Regions from separate parts of the Enterobacter sp. FW301-JW81 genome, predicted to be linked through region 4. Evidence: predicted binding sites of a transcription regulator. Region 4 holds the regulator's gene; each other region holds the start of a gene.
What was found. The regulator PhoB, encoded in region 4, activates phosphate uptake and scavenging genes when phosphate is short. The targets are predictions, from matches to a motif close to CTGTCATAAAACTGNCNNAT.
Positions count from the first base shown of each region.

Region 1: the regulator PhoB is predicted to act here: its motif matches at 1,570-1,589, upstream of pstS (phosphate ABC transporter substrate-binding protein PstS).
Region 2: the regulator PhoB is predicted to act here: its motif matches at 1,964-1,983, upstream of AC3WOK_RS14805 (esterase-like activity of phytase family protein).
Region 3: the regulator PhoB is predicted to act here: its motif matches at 2,202-2,221, upstream of glpT (glycerol-3-phosphate transporter).

Region 1 is NZ_JBYTBA010000006.1:324,402-327,873, forward strand. It holds gene pstC (phosphate ABC transporter permease PstC) at 1-315, opposite strand, end outside; gene pstS (phosphate ABC transporter substrate-binding protein PstS) at 442-1,482, opposite strand; gene glmS (glutamine--fructose-6-phosphate transaminase (isomerizing)) at 1,803-3,472, opposite strand, start outside.
Region 2 is NZ_JBYTBA010000004.1:290,425-293,896, forward strand. It holds gene yjiA (GTPase) at 1-129, shown strand, start outside; gene AC3WOK_RS14805 (esterase-like activity of phytase family protein) at 560-1,918, opposite strand; gene AC3WOK_RS14810 (YfaZ family outer membrane protein) at 2,331-2,876, shown strand; gene AC3WOK_RS14815 (hypothetical protein) at 2,876-3,196, shown strand; gene AC3WOK_RS14820 (NAD-dependent succinate-semialdehyde dehydrogenase) at 3,240-3,472, opposite strand, start outside.
Region 3 is NZ_JBYTBA010000002.1:313,668-317,139, reverse strand. It holds gene glpQ (glycerophosphodiester phosphodiesterase) at 1-725, opposite strand, end outside; gene glpT (glycerol-3-phosphate transporter) at 737-2,089, opposite strand; gene glpA (anaerobic glycerol-3-phosphate dehydrogenase subunit A) at 2,346-3,472, shown strand, end outside.
Region 4 is NZ_JBYTBA010000005.1:104,017-107,488, reverse strand. It holds gene phoR (phosphate regulon sensor histidine kinase PhoR) at 365-1,660, opposite strand; gene phoB (phosphate response regulator transcription factor PhoB) at 1,682-2,371, opposite strand; gene sbcD (exonuclease subunit SbcD) at 2,559-3,472, shown strand, end outside.

The sequences.
Region 1 (3,472 bases), on a different contig from region 4:
CGGCGCCAGCTCCGTCAGGAACAGGGCAATACCAAAGCTTACCGGAACCGCAATCAGCAGGGCGATAAACGAGGTAACCAGCGTGCCGTAAATCGGCACCAGCGCACCGTAGATATCGTTCGGCGCATCCCACTCTTTGGTCCACAGGAAGGAGAAACCGAATTTCTGGATGCTCGGCCAGGAGGAGAAAATCAGAGACACGATAATGCCGCCCAGCAGCAATAGCACAATCAGCGCAGCCAGTTTTACCAGCGCGCTGAAAATCATGTCACCTTTTTTACCCGGAGGGTTAAATGCAGGCTTGGTTGCAGCCATAAATTACTCTTCTGTTAAACGCGTTTACGAAATCGCCGGGTGGCGCTTACGCTTACCCGGCCTACAGTCGGAACCGTAGGGCGGGTAAGCGTAAGCGCCACCCGCCATTTTCGTCAGAATGCTAAATTAATACAATGCTTTACCGCTGCTGTCTTTCACGTTGGTTTTCCATGCAGCGCGAATCTGCTCAACCACGTTGTCCGGCAGGGTGGCGTAATCCAGGGCGTTAGCCTGTTTGCCGCCGTTTTTGTACGCCCAGTCGAAGAACTTCAGCACTTCAGCGCCCTGCTCAGGTTTCTTCTGCTCTTTGTGAACCAGAATGAAGGTGGTAGAGGTGATTGGCCATGCACCTTCGCCTTTCTGGTTAGTCAGGTCCTGCGCGAAGGATTTGCTCCAGTCAGCGCCTTTCGCGGCGTTAGCAAAGTTCTCTTCGGTCGGGCTAACCGGTTTGCCATCGGCTGAAACCAGTTTGGTGTAGGACAGGTTGTTCTGCTTAGCGTACGCATACTCTACGTAGCCAATTGAGCCCGGCAGACGCTGTACGAACGCAGCGATACCGTCGTTACCTTTACCGCCCAGACCGGTTGGCCAGTTAACGGTAGAGCCGGAACCGACTTTAGATTTCCACTCTTCGTTCACTTTCGCCAGGTAGCTGGTGAACACGAAAGAGGTACCAGAACCGTCAGCACGACGAACCACAGCGATATTCTGCGAAGGCAGCTTAACGCCCGGGTTCAGTTTGGTGATGGCTTCGTCATCCCATTTTTTGATTTTACCCAGGTAGATGTCACCCAGGGTTTTGCCGTCCAGCACCAGCTCGCCTGACTTCAGGCCAGGGATGTTAACGGCCAGCACAACGCCGCCGATCACGGTCGGGAACTGGAACAGGCCTTCCTGATTCAGTTTTTCATCAGACAGAGGGGCATCTGACGCACCGAAGTCTACGGTATTAGCGGTAATTTGTTTTACGCCACCGGAGGAGCCGATACCCTGATAGTTAACCTTGTTGCCGGTTTCTTTCTGGTAGGTATCCGCCCATTTGGCATACACCGGCGCAGGGAAGGTTGCACCAGCGCCAGTCAGGCTTGCTTCTGCAAAAACAGAGAACGCGCTCAGAGATAAGGTCGCGGCGACAACAGTTGCGACAGTGGTACGCATAACTTTCATAATGTCTCCTGCAAGATTTTCGTAAATCGTTGTTTAGTGGCTACGATGAGCAAAATAGGACAAACAGGTGACAGATAAATGTACGAATTATGACAGTTTTATGACAGCGGAAATTTAACTTAAAAATTCGCAAAACAATGCTTAATTTTCATCGTGTTAGCCAGTTTTAAGACAGGGCGTTTTCAGAAATATTTTCTTTATGTGACACTGAAAAAATAGCTGAAGATGACAAATTGTCATCAATAAAAACGTGAAGGAATTGATTAAAAACAAACCGGGCGGGGTGAAAAAGCTCCACCCGAAGGTGGAGCCTGAAGGGGTTATTCTACGGTGACAGACTTCGCCAGGTTACGCGGCTGGTCAACGTCGGTGCCTTTGATCAGCGCCACGTGATAGGCCAGCAACTGCAGCGGAACGGTGTAGAAGATTGGCGCAATCACCTCTTCCACATGCGGCATCTCAATGATGTGCATGTTGTCGTTGCTGACAAAACCGGCATCTTTATCGGCGAAGACGTACAGGACACCGCCGCGGGCGCGCACTTCTTCGATGTTAGATTTCAGTTTCTCCAGCAGTTCGTTGTTAGGAGCCACAACGATGACCGGCATATCGGCGTCAATCAGCGCCAGCGGGCCGTGTTTCAGCTCGCCTGCCGCATAGGCTTCTGCGTGGATGTAAGAGATCTCTTTCAGCTTCAGCGCGCCTTCCAGCGCAATTGGATACTGATCGCCACGACCCAGGAACAGGGCGTGATGTTTGTCAGAGAAATCCTCCGCCAGCGCTTCAATGCGTTTGTCCTGAGACAGCATCTGCTCAATACGGCTCGGCAGCGCCTGCAGACCATGAACGATGTCATGCTCAACAGAGGCGTCTTCACCTTTCAGACGCGCCAGCTTCGCCACCAGCATCAGCAGTACGGTCAGCTGGGTGGTAAACGCTTTGGTGGAGGCCACGCCGATTTCGGTGCCCGCTTTGGTCATCAGCGCCAGATCGGATTCACGCACCAGCGAGGAGCCCGGAACGTTACAGATAGCCAGAGAGCCCAGGTAACCCAGCTCTTTTGAGAGACGCAGCGCGGCAAGGGTATCCGCCGTTTCACCAGACTGGGAAAGGGTGATCATCAGGCTGTTACGACGCACCGCGGATTTGCGATAGCGGAATTCAGATGCGATTTCGACGTCGCACGGCACGCCCGCCAGGGATTCAAACCAGTAGCGAGAGACCATACCGGAGTTGTAGGAGGTGCCGCAGGCCACGATCTGAATATGCTCAACCTTGCCGAGCAGTTCGTTCGCGTTTGCACCCAGCTCGCTCAGATCCACTTCACCGTGACTAATGCGCCCGGTGAGGGTGTTTTTGATGGCGTTTGGCTGCTCGTAAATCTCTTTCTGCATGTAGTGACGGTAAGCGCCTTTGTCACCCGCGTCGTACTGCAGGTTAGATTCGATCTCCTGGCGTTTAACCTGCTCGCCTTTGGTATCGAATACGGTCACGCTGCGGCGGGTCACTTCGGCAATATCCCCCTCTTCCAGGAAGATAAAGCGACGTGTCACCGGCAGGAGCGCCAGCTGGTCAGAGGCGATAAAGTTTTCACCCATTCCCAGACCGATAACCATTGGACTACCGGAACGCGCGGCCAGCAGCGTGGACGGATCGCGTGAGTCCATGATCACCGTACCGTACGCACCGCGCAGCTGAGGGATAGCGCGCAGCACTGCGTCACGCAGCGTGCCGCCCTGCTCCAGCTCCCAGTGCACCAGGTGAGCAATCACTTCGGTGTCAGTTTCAGAGACAAAGGTGTAGCCGCGCGCTTTCAGTTCTTCGCGCAGCGGTTCGTGGTTTTCGATAATGCCGTTATGCACCACCACGATGTGTTCAGACACATGCGGGTGTGCGTTACCTTCAGACGGTTCGCCGTGCGTCGCCCAGCGGGTGTGCGCAATACCGGTACCACCGTGCAGCGGATGTTCTTCCGCGGCCTGGGCCAGCA
Region 2 (3,472 bases), on a different contig from region 4:
CAGCGTCTGTACAGCGCCGACTGGGACAGGCCGTGGGGCGACGAACCGCCGCACAGCGTGATGGTGTTTATTGGCATCCAGCTGCCGGAAGAGGAGATTCGGGCGGCGTTTGCAGGGCTGAAGAAATAACCGCTATGCATCCCCTCTCCCCAGTAATTTATTAACCTGAAGCGATGAGTTTTGTATCAGGAAAATGAATAAATTACAGCGATGTCCTGGTCCGGCTGTAAATCGCCGAAGCGTTTCCGTAGGGCCGGGGCGAGGCGCAGGGATGCGCCGAGAGGGCGTGGCCTGCAGGGATGCAGGCTCATGCCCGACCCGATAGCCCGAAGGAATAAGCTGAGGGCACCGCGAAGCGGCGATTTACCGCCGGGAGCCCGGGTCGCCAGGGTGGTGGCGATTGAGCCCCCCTGGCACGTTCACCGGTCATGCCGTTACAGAGTAGCAAGGAACATGAAGTGAACGGAATGACCACCAGAGTCGTATGTTCCCCCTCACCCCAGCCCTCTCCCTCAAGGGAGAGGGGGCCGTCTGTGCAGGCATTATTTTGTGGGGATACTTATTTCACCGCCTCCGGCAGCGTCAAAATCCACAGCTCGCTGTCTGACTCCGGCTTCTTCAGGGGCTTCACGCTAAGCGTGGTTTCAACCGGTTTATCATCAAGCGTCAGCTTGCCTTCCGCGTTCACCCGATAATCCTTGAGCTTTTTGCCCTCGACCGGATTTTGCATCGCCACCTTCACGCCAAAGTCGTTATCGTTCGCCACCGCAAGCGTTTTGCTGTCGATCAGCGCCAGCCCTTCGGCCTTTTCCTGCTGCCAGCCAAGGGCGCGCAAATCGACAACCTGCGTTTTAGATGCAAGGGTAATGCCGCGCTGCGCCAGGGTTTTCTCATCATCAAACTCCGCGTATTCGCCCGGCTTGTCGAAGGCGCTCAGGTCGCTCGCCTTGCTGAGATCCACCTTATAAATCAGGTTACGCATCCCGTCGTTTTTATCGCTTCCCTGCTCAATCAGCAGAATGTGCTGGTCATCGAGCGCTACAATGTCGCCGATTTTGGCGTCGCTGTTTTTGTCGTAGGCCGCGCTGTCGATGGGGTAACCGTACATCGCGGTTTTCCCGGTCGCCGGGTCGAAGCTCACCAGACGCGTAAACAGCGCCTGTTTTTTGCTCTTGCCGTCGATATCCAGCGTACTTTGTACGGCGGCGATAATGCGCCCGTCCGGCATACGGGTCAGGCCTTCAAAGCCCCGGTTCGCCTGGCGCCATTTGATGATGTTTGGCAGACCACCCGCGATGGATTTCTCCCCTTCTGCCGCCTGCGGCCCGTGGATCGCCAGGATCTTCCCTTTGCTGTCGACGTTAATCAGGAACGGGCCATACTCGTCGCACAGCCAGTATCCGCCCTTGCCGTCCGGCGTGATGCCTTCCGTGTCCAGCCCGCGGTTGTCCCCCTTCAGCGTCTTTAACGTGTCGCTGAATGCCACTTCATTGGTGGAGCCAATCACGCCGCTTTGCAGCGGCAGACCGTTAATCTCGCCTTTATCGTCATGCAGCGGTCGGGCGTCCGTTGCTTCTGCTTTGCCGTTCTGGACGCGAATGGTCATCAGCAGGGGCGCGAAATCCGGCGTGACAAAAATTTTGGCTTCGTTTTTCCCGCTTTTTGGCGCATCCGCGTTCGGACCGCGATCGGTCACGGTTGCAAAGGTCAGGGCATCGCCCTGCTTGCCCGTAAACAGCAGCCCAGAGCCAATGCCGACAGGGAGTCCATGCGGGAACGCATCGGCAAATGCGCCGCTGTAGCTCACGTGCGAGCCTTCGGGGAAGCTGACGACATAGCGTTCAGCCGTAGGCTGTGCCGCCAGGCCAGAGAAAGAGAGCGCACAACCGATAAGCACAGGAATAATTTTTCTATTCATATTGTTAGCATCCAGTTAGTGAAGCCAACAACGTAAAGAATAAACGTGTCAGAAAAATGACATGAAATAGGCAACCGCATGGGCGACTGAACGTATATTTATCGCCCAAACTGTAAGTCTTTGTTGTTTTGTATGTCACCAGAAACATTTTTGGAAATTATTAGAAAGCCAATTAATTCAAGTCAAATCACTATTCCCGCCTCGTTCAGTTTATGTTTAGTCAAAAAACTAAACCGCTTCTAAACGACGAAAAAATTACCGGTTGACGCCTTTGTAACAAAACACCACCGCAACATTTAAAAATAAAACAATTAACAACCCCAGCATAAAAGCGCGATACCTATCACATTTGCAGTCATAAACATCACTTGTTAAGGTGCGCCCAGATGAATTTAATGACGAGGCATAAAACATGAAAAAACTGAATATCCTTCTTCTTTCTGCCCTGGCTGCCGTATCAGGTTCCGCACTGGCAATGGGCGGCACCGTTGAGCAGGGTAAAAACTTTACTAACCTCAATCTGGAAATGGGTAAATCCTCATCCGGTGTTTATCTCGAAAGTAACTGGCTCAAAAACACCGATGACGGTACCCAGACCGGCGGCATTGGCGCAGGCTACAACCTGGAAGTGGGTCCGGTGATGCTGAATGCGGGCGCGAAGGCAATCTACCTTGGCCCGAAAAAAGGCGATAACGGCGTGGCGTTCCCGATTGGTGGCGGCGTAAACGTTGCGCTGACCGACAGCATCCACGTGTATGGTGAAGGCTATGCTGCGCCAGAAGGCCTGAACAACAGCGTGAAAAACTACGTTGAAGCCAACGGCGGCGTAAGCTGGACGCCAATTACGCCAGTAACCCTGAAAGTGGGTTACCGCCACGTGAGCGTTGATGGTAAAGACGGCCGTCCTGGCCACACGCTGATTGACGGCGCATATGTAGGCGGTGGGGTCACCTTCTGATGAAACACCGCATCACCGCGCTTTGCGTTCTGAGCCTCACGCTGATGCTCACCGGCTGCGTCCAGTACAAATGGGTGAAGCCGGGCGTCAGCGACGCGGAAATGAATAAAAAGCTCACGGAATGCGAAGCGCAGGCGCTGATCGATCTGCCCCCGGATAACGTCGTGACCGGTTCTAGCTCGGAAAAAACGGACAAATCGAAAAAGAAAAAGGACACTTCCACGAGCTACACGGTTGAAGACGCGAATGAATATCGCCGTGGTACGTTAGTCGACAGCTGCATGTTCAAAAGCGGCTGGGACAAGATCGAAGTGCAATAAACCTTTAAAAAACCTGCCGGCTGGCAGGTTTTTTTTTTACCTCTTACTTACGCACCACCACCAGCTTCTGGTTCACAAACTCTTTGATCCCCAGATCCGACAGCTCGCGTCCGTAACCGGAGCGCTTCACGCCGCCGAACGGCAGCTCTGGCGCGGTATCGGTGAGCCAGTTGATGTACACCATCCCGGTCTCGATCCGCGACGCCATTTTCTTCGCGCGTTCGATATCCTGGCTAAACACCGCGCCGCCCAGGCCGTAGTGGGAATCGTTCGCCA
Region 3 (3,472 bases), on a different contig from region 4:
TGCTTCTCCTGGGTTTCATTCCAGTCGGTATAGGCAATCAGCTGTACCAGATTGAGGTTCATCCCCATCTTCGGCTCCAGCTCGGTTTTGATGCGCTTCAGCTCGGCGGCGTCAAAGCACTGCAGGTAAACCTTGTCCATCTTGCTGGTGTAACCGTACTGCTTCAGCACCTCCAGCGTCTTCGCGGCAATGTCTTTCCCTTCCTGGTGGTGGAACCACGGCGCTTTGATTTCCGGGTAGATACCGATATTTTTCCCGGTTGAGTGGTTCAGCCCCTGAACAAACTCAATCTCTTCCTGGAAGGTGTGGATCCGGAAGTCAGATTTGCCCATCGGGAAACGTCCCGGATAGACCTGCACCTTCTTGCCGTTTTCAATCTCGAAGCCTTCGGTAAACTTCAGGGAGCGGATCTCATCCAGGGTAAAATCAATGGCGTAGAACCGGCCATCTTTGCGGGCGCGGTCCGGGAAACGCTCCGCCACGTCCGTCACGCGGTCAAGATAATGATCGTGCAGGACCACCAGCTGGTCGTCCTTCGTCATCACCAGGTCCTGCTCCAGGTAATCCGCGCCCTGCGCATAGGCCATCGCTTTTGCCGGCAGCGTATGCTCCGGCAGATAGCCGCTCGCGCCGCGGTGGGCGATGACGATTTTATCTGCCGCCAGCGCGGAGCCTGTCATCAGGCCCGCCAGCAGCAGGCCGGTTGTTACGTAAGATAATTTCATGGCAATGCTCCTTATTGACGACGTGCCTGCACTTCCGCGTGGTGACGTTTCTCACCAATCATCACGATAATCAGCAGCAGTACCGCCAGCACGCTACCGCCAATCATCACCATAAAGCCGCCGTCCCAGCCGAAGAAGTCAACGGTATAGCCCACGATGGCGCTCGCCGCGACCGACCCACCCAGGTAGCCGAACAGACCGGTAAAGCCTGCCGCCGTGCCTGCCGCTTTCTTCGGTGCCAGCTCCAGCGCGTGCAGACCGATCAGCATAACCGGACCATAAATCAGGAAGCCGATGACGATCATACAGGCCATATCTACTGACGGGTTGCCCGGCGGGTTGAGCCAGTACACTACGGTGGCGATGGTCACCAGAGTCATAAAGAAGACGCCCGTCGCACCGCGGTTGCCTTTAAACACCTTGTCCGACATCCAGCCGCAAAGCAGCGTGCCCGGGATCCCCGCATATTCATACAGGAAGTAGGCCCACGAAGATTTATCCAGCGCGAAGTGCTTCACCTCTTTCAGGTAAGTCGGTGACCAGTCCAGAATGCCGTAGCGCAGCAGGTAAACGAACACGTTCGCTACCGCGATGTACCACAGCAGCTTGTTCGGCAGGACGTACTTCATGAAGATCTGTTTTGCGGTCAGCTCTTCTTCATGCTCCTTGCTGTAATCATCCGGATAGTCGTTTTTGTACTCTTCGATCGGCGGCAGGCCGCAGGACTGCGGCGTATCGCGCATCAGGGCGAAGGCAATAATCGCCACCACGATGGCGCCAAAGGCAGGCATATACAGCGCGGCTTTCCAGTCGTTGAACCAGGCCATTCCCAGCAGGAACAGCAGAGGCGGAATGCCGCCACCCACGTTATGCGCGCAGTTCCACACCGACACGATGCCGCCACGCTCTTTCTGCGACCACCAGTGCACCATAGTGCGTCCGCACGGCGGCCACCCCATGCCCTGGAACCAGCCGCAGAGGAACAGCAGCACGAACATGACGGCAATGCTGGAGGTTGCCCACGGCACAAAGCCCATAAACAGCATAACCGCTGCCGCCAGGATCAGGCCGGCCGGCAGAAACACGCGCGGATTCGAGCGGTCGGACACTGAACCCATAATGAATTTGGAAAAACCGTAGGCGATGGAAATACCTGACAGCGCGAACCCCAGATCGCCACGGGAAAAGCCCTGCTCCACCAGGTACGGCATGGCGAGCGCAAAGTTTTTACGAACAAGGTAGTACGCCGCGTACCCGAAGAAGATCCCCAGGAAAATTTGCCAACGCAGGCGGCGGTATAGCGGATCAATTTCTGCCTCTGGCAGACGCGCCCGATGCGGCGCAGGTTTGAAGATACTGAGCATGACAGCCTCCGTGGCCAAAAATTGTATTTACAGGGGTTTAACTGCCCCATACTCCAGAGAGGTCGCGATGTTAAGAAATCACAGTGATTGTTACTGTGAATCAACGCACAGATTGTTACAGAAATATGACAGAATGCGCAAAAAAGCGCATGAAATCACGTTTCACTTTCGAATTTCGCTCGTTTGTGTTCGAAATCAAACAAACCACAGTTTTCATGTGGCTAAATGATAAAAAAACGAACACAGAGGGATGACAATGACAATTCACGATCCTCGTTACAGCGATGTGATTATCATTGGCGGTGGCGCAACCGGCTCTGGCATCGCACGCGATTGCGCCCTGCGGGGATTAAGCGTCACGCTTCTGGAGCGCCATGACATAGCGACGGGCGCTACCGGCCGCAATCATGGACTGCTTCACAGCGGCGCCCGCTACGCCGTGACCGACGGCGAATCCGCGCGCGAATGTATTGCCGAAAATCAGATCCTGCGGCGCATAGCCCGCCACTGCATTGAACCCACCGATGGTCTGTTTATTACGCTTCCCGAAGACGATCTCGCCTTTCAGTCAACCTTTATTACCGCCTGTCGCGCGGCGGGGATTCAGGCCGAGGCTATCGACCCTGCCCTCGCGCGGCGCATTGAGCCCTCCGTCAACCCGGCCCTGACGGGCGCGGTAAAAGTGCCTGACGGTACGGTTGATCCTTTTCGCCTGACCGCCGCCAACATGCTGGACGCTCGCGAGCATGGTGCGCACATACTGACCGGGCACGAAGTGACCGGGCTTATCCGCGAAGGCCATCGCATCTGCGGCGTGCGGGTGTATGACACGCAATACAATGAACACAGCGAGCTGTTTGCCTCCGTCGTCGTCAATGCCGCGGGGATCTGGGGGCAGCACATTGCGGAATACGCTGAGCTCTCGGTTCGCATGTTCCCGGCGAAAGGCTCCCTGCTGATCCTCGACCATCGCATTAATAACCACGTGATCAACCGCTGCCGCAAACCGTCCGATGCCGACATCCTCGTCCCCGGCGATACCATTTCGTTAATCGGTACCACCTCAACGCACGTGGACTACAGCGAGATTGATTACAACCGCGTGACCGCCGAAGAGGTGGATATCCTGCTGCGCGAAGGGGAAAAGCTGGCCCCGGTAATGGCGCAGACCCGGATCCTGCGGGCCTATGCGGGCGTACGTCCGCTAGTCGCCAGCGATAACGACCCAAGCGGGCGAAACGTCAGCCGCGGCATTGTGCTGCTCGACCATGCCGCGCGTGACGGCCTGGACGGGTTTATCACCATCACCGGTGGCAAGCTGATGACCTATCGCCTGATGGCGGAGTGGGCAACGGATGCCGTCTGCCGCAAGCTGGGCAATAC
Region 4 (3,472 bases):
CCGGCTTCCCTGACGGGACGATACAGCCGAAAACTTGCTCAATTTCAGCGGGAAATGCTCCCGTCCTGGCGTGGAGAAGAATAGTTTTTCGATTTACCACGCAAATACAGTCGGTCTGACAGTATCTGGGGGGCAATTTAAACGCTTATAACGTTTAAAGGCAAGGAGGGATCGTAAAACCAGAACAATATGCCATCATGAAAATACGCACCAGCATAATACGCTATTTATAAGAAAAACCCATGGCTAATCATGCGAACAAAAAACAGACAGCCGTATAAAATTCATCCGCGTTTCGCTTGACTGCAAAGCAAACGGGCCAGCTGACGCTGACCCGTGGAAAGGTAAAATGACACACCTGCTGTCAGGCGATCTTTTTGGCAATTAATCGTTCCGGGATAACGAAGCTGAAGCGGGTTCCTTTGCCCAGCGTACTCTGGATTTCGAGACGGCTTTCATGGTGATTCACCGCGTGCTTAACAATCGCGAGCCCCAGGCCGCTTCCTCCCGTCTGCCGCGATCGCGCTTTATCCACGCGGTAGAAACGCTCGGTCAGACGCGGAATATGCTCCGGTGCGATACCCGGCCCGTTGTCCTCCACGCTAAATTCGGCTCCCGTTGGGCTGTGGTGCCAGCGCACCAGGATTTCCGTCCCTTCCGGCGTATGATTCACCGCGTTATACACCAGGTTGGAGATGGCGCTGCGCAGTTCATCTTCACTGCCCAGCACCTTCAGCGCGCTGTCGACCTCAAAGGTCAGGTGGTGCTTTTTGTGGCTTAACGTCTGCGCTTCACGCTCCACTACCCGCAGCATCATCGGCACGTCAATGGTGTCATTCAGCGCAAGTGTGGGTGCCGCTTCAATCTTCGAGAGCGTCAGCAGCTGCTTCACCAGGCCTTCCATTCGGTAAGTTTGCTCGCGCATCGTGTGCAGCGCTTTTTCACGCGGCGCCCCTTCAAGCGTTTGCTCCTGCATCATCTCCAGGTAGCCCTGAAGCACGGTCAACGGGGTTCGTAATTCGTGGCTAACGTTCGCGAAGAAGTTGCGGCGCGCCCCTTCCAGCTGGTGCATCTGGGTGACATCGCGCGCCACCATCAGCCACTGCTTATCGCTGTAGGGCATCACGCGGATTTCCAGATGGCGACCGTTATTGAGCTTCAGATTGTGCGGACGGGTAAAATCACGTTTTTTCAGATACAGCGTGAACTCGGGATAACGTAGAAGGTTGAGGATATTCTGGCCATTATCGTCCGGCCAGCGCAGGCCCAGCAGCTGTTGCGCCAGGCCGTTACACCAGAAGATGGTCCCTTCTTCGGTGGTCAAAATGACCGCATCCGGCAGCGATTCCGCACCGCTGCGAAAACGCTTAATCAGGCTTCCCAGCTCGCGGCGACGCTTCTTATTACGCATCTGCATCTGATGCAGACCGTACAGCAGCGGCTCCCAGCTGCCGCTTCCCGGCGGCGGCGTCATGCTTCGGTCAACCCACAGCCACCAGGAGAGGCGCAGCAGGTTCCAGAAGTGCCAGATCAGCAGCCCGGTGACCGACGCCAGCAGAAACCACGGCAGATGTCCAAGAAAGGCCCCCAGAATGAAGGCCGGAATACAGCATAAGATCAGTTCAAAGACGAGCCTTTTCCATGACAGACGTTCCAGCACGCGTCACACTCCTGTCATTGTTCAGAAACGGGTAGAAAAACGATAACCCGTGCCGCGGACCGTCTGCACCATGCGATCGTGGCCGCTCAGTTCCAGCGCTTTTCGCAGGCGGCGGATATGGACGTCAACCGTCCGGTCTTCGACATACACGTTAGTTCCCCAGACGTTATTCAGCAACTGCTCGCGGCTGTAAACGCGTTCCGGGTGCGTCATAAAGAAGTGCAGGAGCTTAAATTCCGTAGGCCCCATATCGAGGGGATTTTCACCGGTCATCACGCGGTGTGAGGTGGGGTCAAGGCTCAGCCCCTGCATCTCAATCACCTCTTCCACCGCCATCGGCGAAATACGGCGCATCACGGCTTTAATGCGGGCCACCAGCTCTTTTGGTGAAAACGGTTTGGTAATGTAATCGTCCGCGCCGGTCTCCAGACCGCGCACGCGATCCTCTTCTTCACCGCGCGCCGTGAGCATCACCACCGGTATATCGCGTGTTAGCGCTTCACGCTTCAGATGTTTGATAAACTGCAGTCCGGAGCCGCCGGGCAACATCCAGTCCAGCAGAATCAGATCGGGCCAGGGTTCATTTAGCTGGTTCACTGCGCTGTCATAATCTTCCGCTTCAACCGGCTGGAAGCCATTTTGCTCGAGCACGAAGCACACCATTTCACGAATTGGAGCTTCATCTTCTACGACCAGAATACGTCTCGCCATACTTTGCCCTGTCTTATCTTATTTAAGTTACAAGTTTGTAATTCGGCGCCATTATGCGTCAGATTTATGACAGATTTATGAAAAACAGTACCACGATAACGGGCAAACCGTTGTTTTATTACAGCGGTTATTTTCCCTTCTCTGAAGGTTTATAATCCGGCTTTCTCTTTTTTGCCACGGATCAGCTATGCGCATACTTCACACCTCGGACTGGCATCTGGGTCAAAATTTTTACAGCAAAAGCCGTGCGGCTGAACATGAAGCGTTCCTGGGCTGGCTGCTGGAAACGGCCCGGACGCACGAGGTGGACGCGATAATTGTGGCGGGTGACATCTTTGATACCGGTTCTCCCCCCAGCTATGCGCGTGAACTGTATAACCGCTTCGTGGTGAATCTCCAGCAAACCGGCTGTCATCTGGTGATTGTCGCCGGCAACCATGATTCCGTCGCGACGCTCAATGAATCCCGCGACATCCTGGCATTTCTCAATACCACCGTTGTCGCCAGCGCCGGGCACGCCCCGCAGATCCTGAAAAAACGCGACGGTACGCCGGGGGCGGTGCTGTGTCCGATACCGTTTTTACGTCCGCGGGACATCGTGCAAAGCCAGGCGGGGCTGTCGGGGGCGGAAAAACAGCAACATTTATTACAGGCCATCACCGACTATTATCACCAGCAGCACGCCGAAGCCTGCGCTCTGCGCGGCGAACAGCCGATTCCGGTGATTGCGACCGGGCACCTCACCACCGTCGGGGCCAGTAAAAGTGACGCCGTACGTGACATCTATATCGGCACGCTGGACGCCTTTCCGGCGCAAAACTTCCCGCCAGCCGACTACATCGCGCTCGGGCATATCCACCGCGCGCAGGTTATCGGCGGCTGCGAGCACATCCGCTACTGCGGATCGCCCCTTTCGCTCAGCTTTGATGAAACGGGCAAAGCCAAATCCGTGCATCTGGTGAGTTTTTCCGACGGAAAGCTTCACGCCGTCGAGACGCTGGAAGTCCCGGTCACCCAGCCGCTGGCGGTGCTGAAAGGCGATCTTGACGCCATTACCGCCCAGCTTGAGCAGTGGCGCGGCGCGGCGCTTAACCCTCCCGT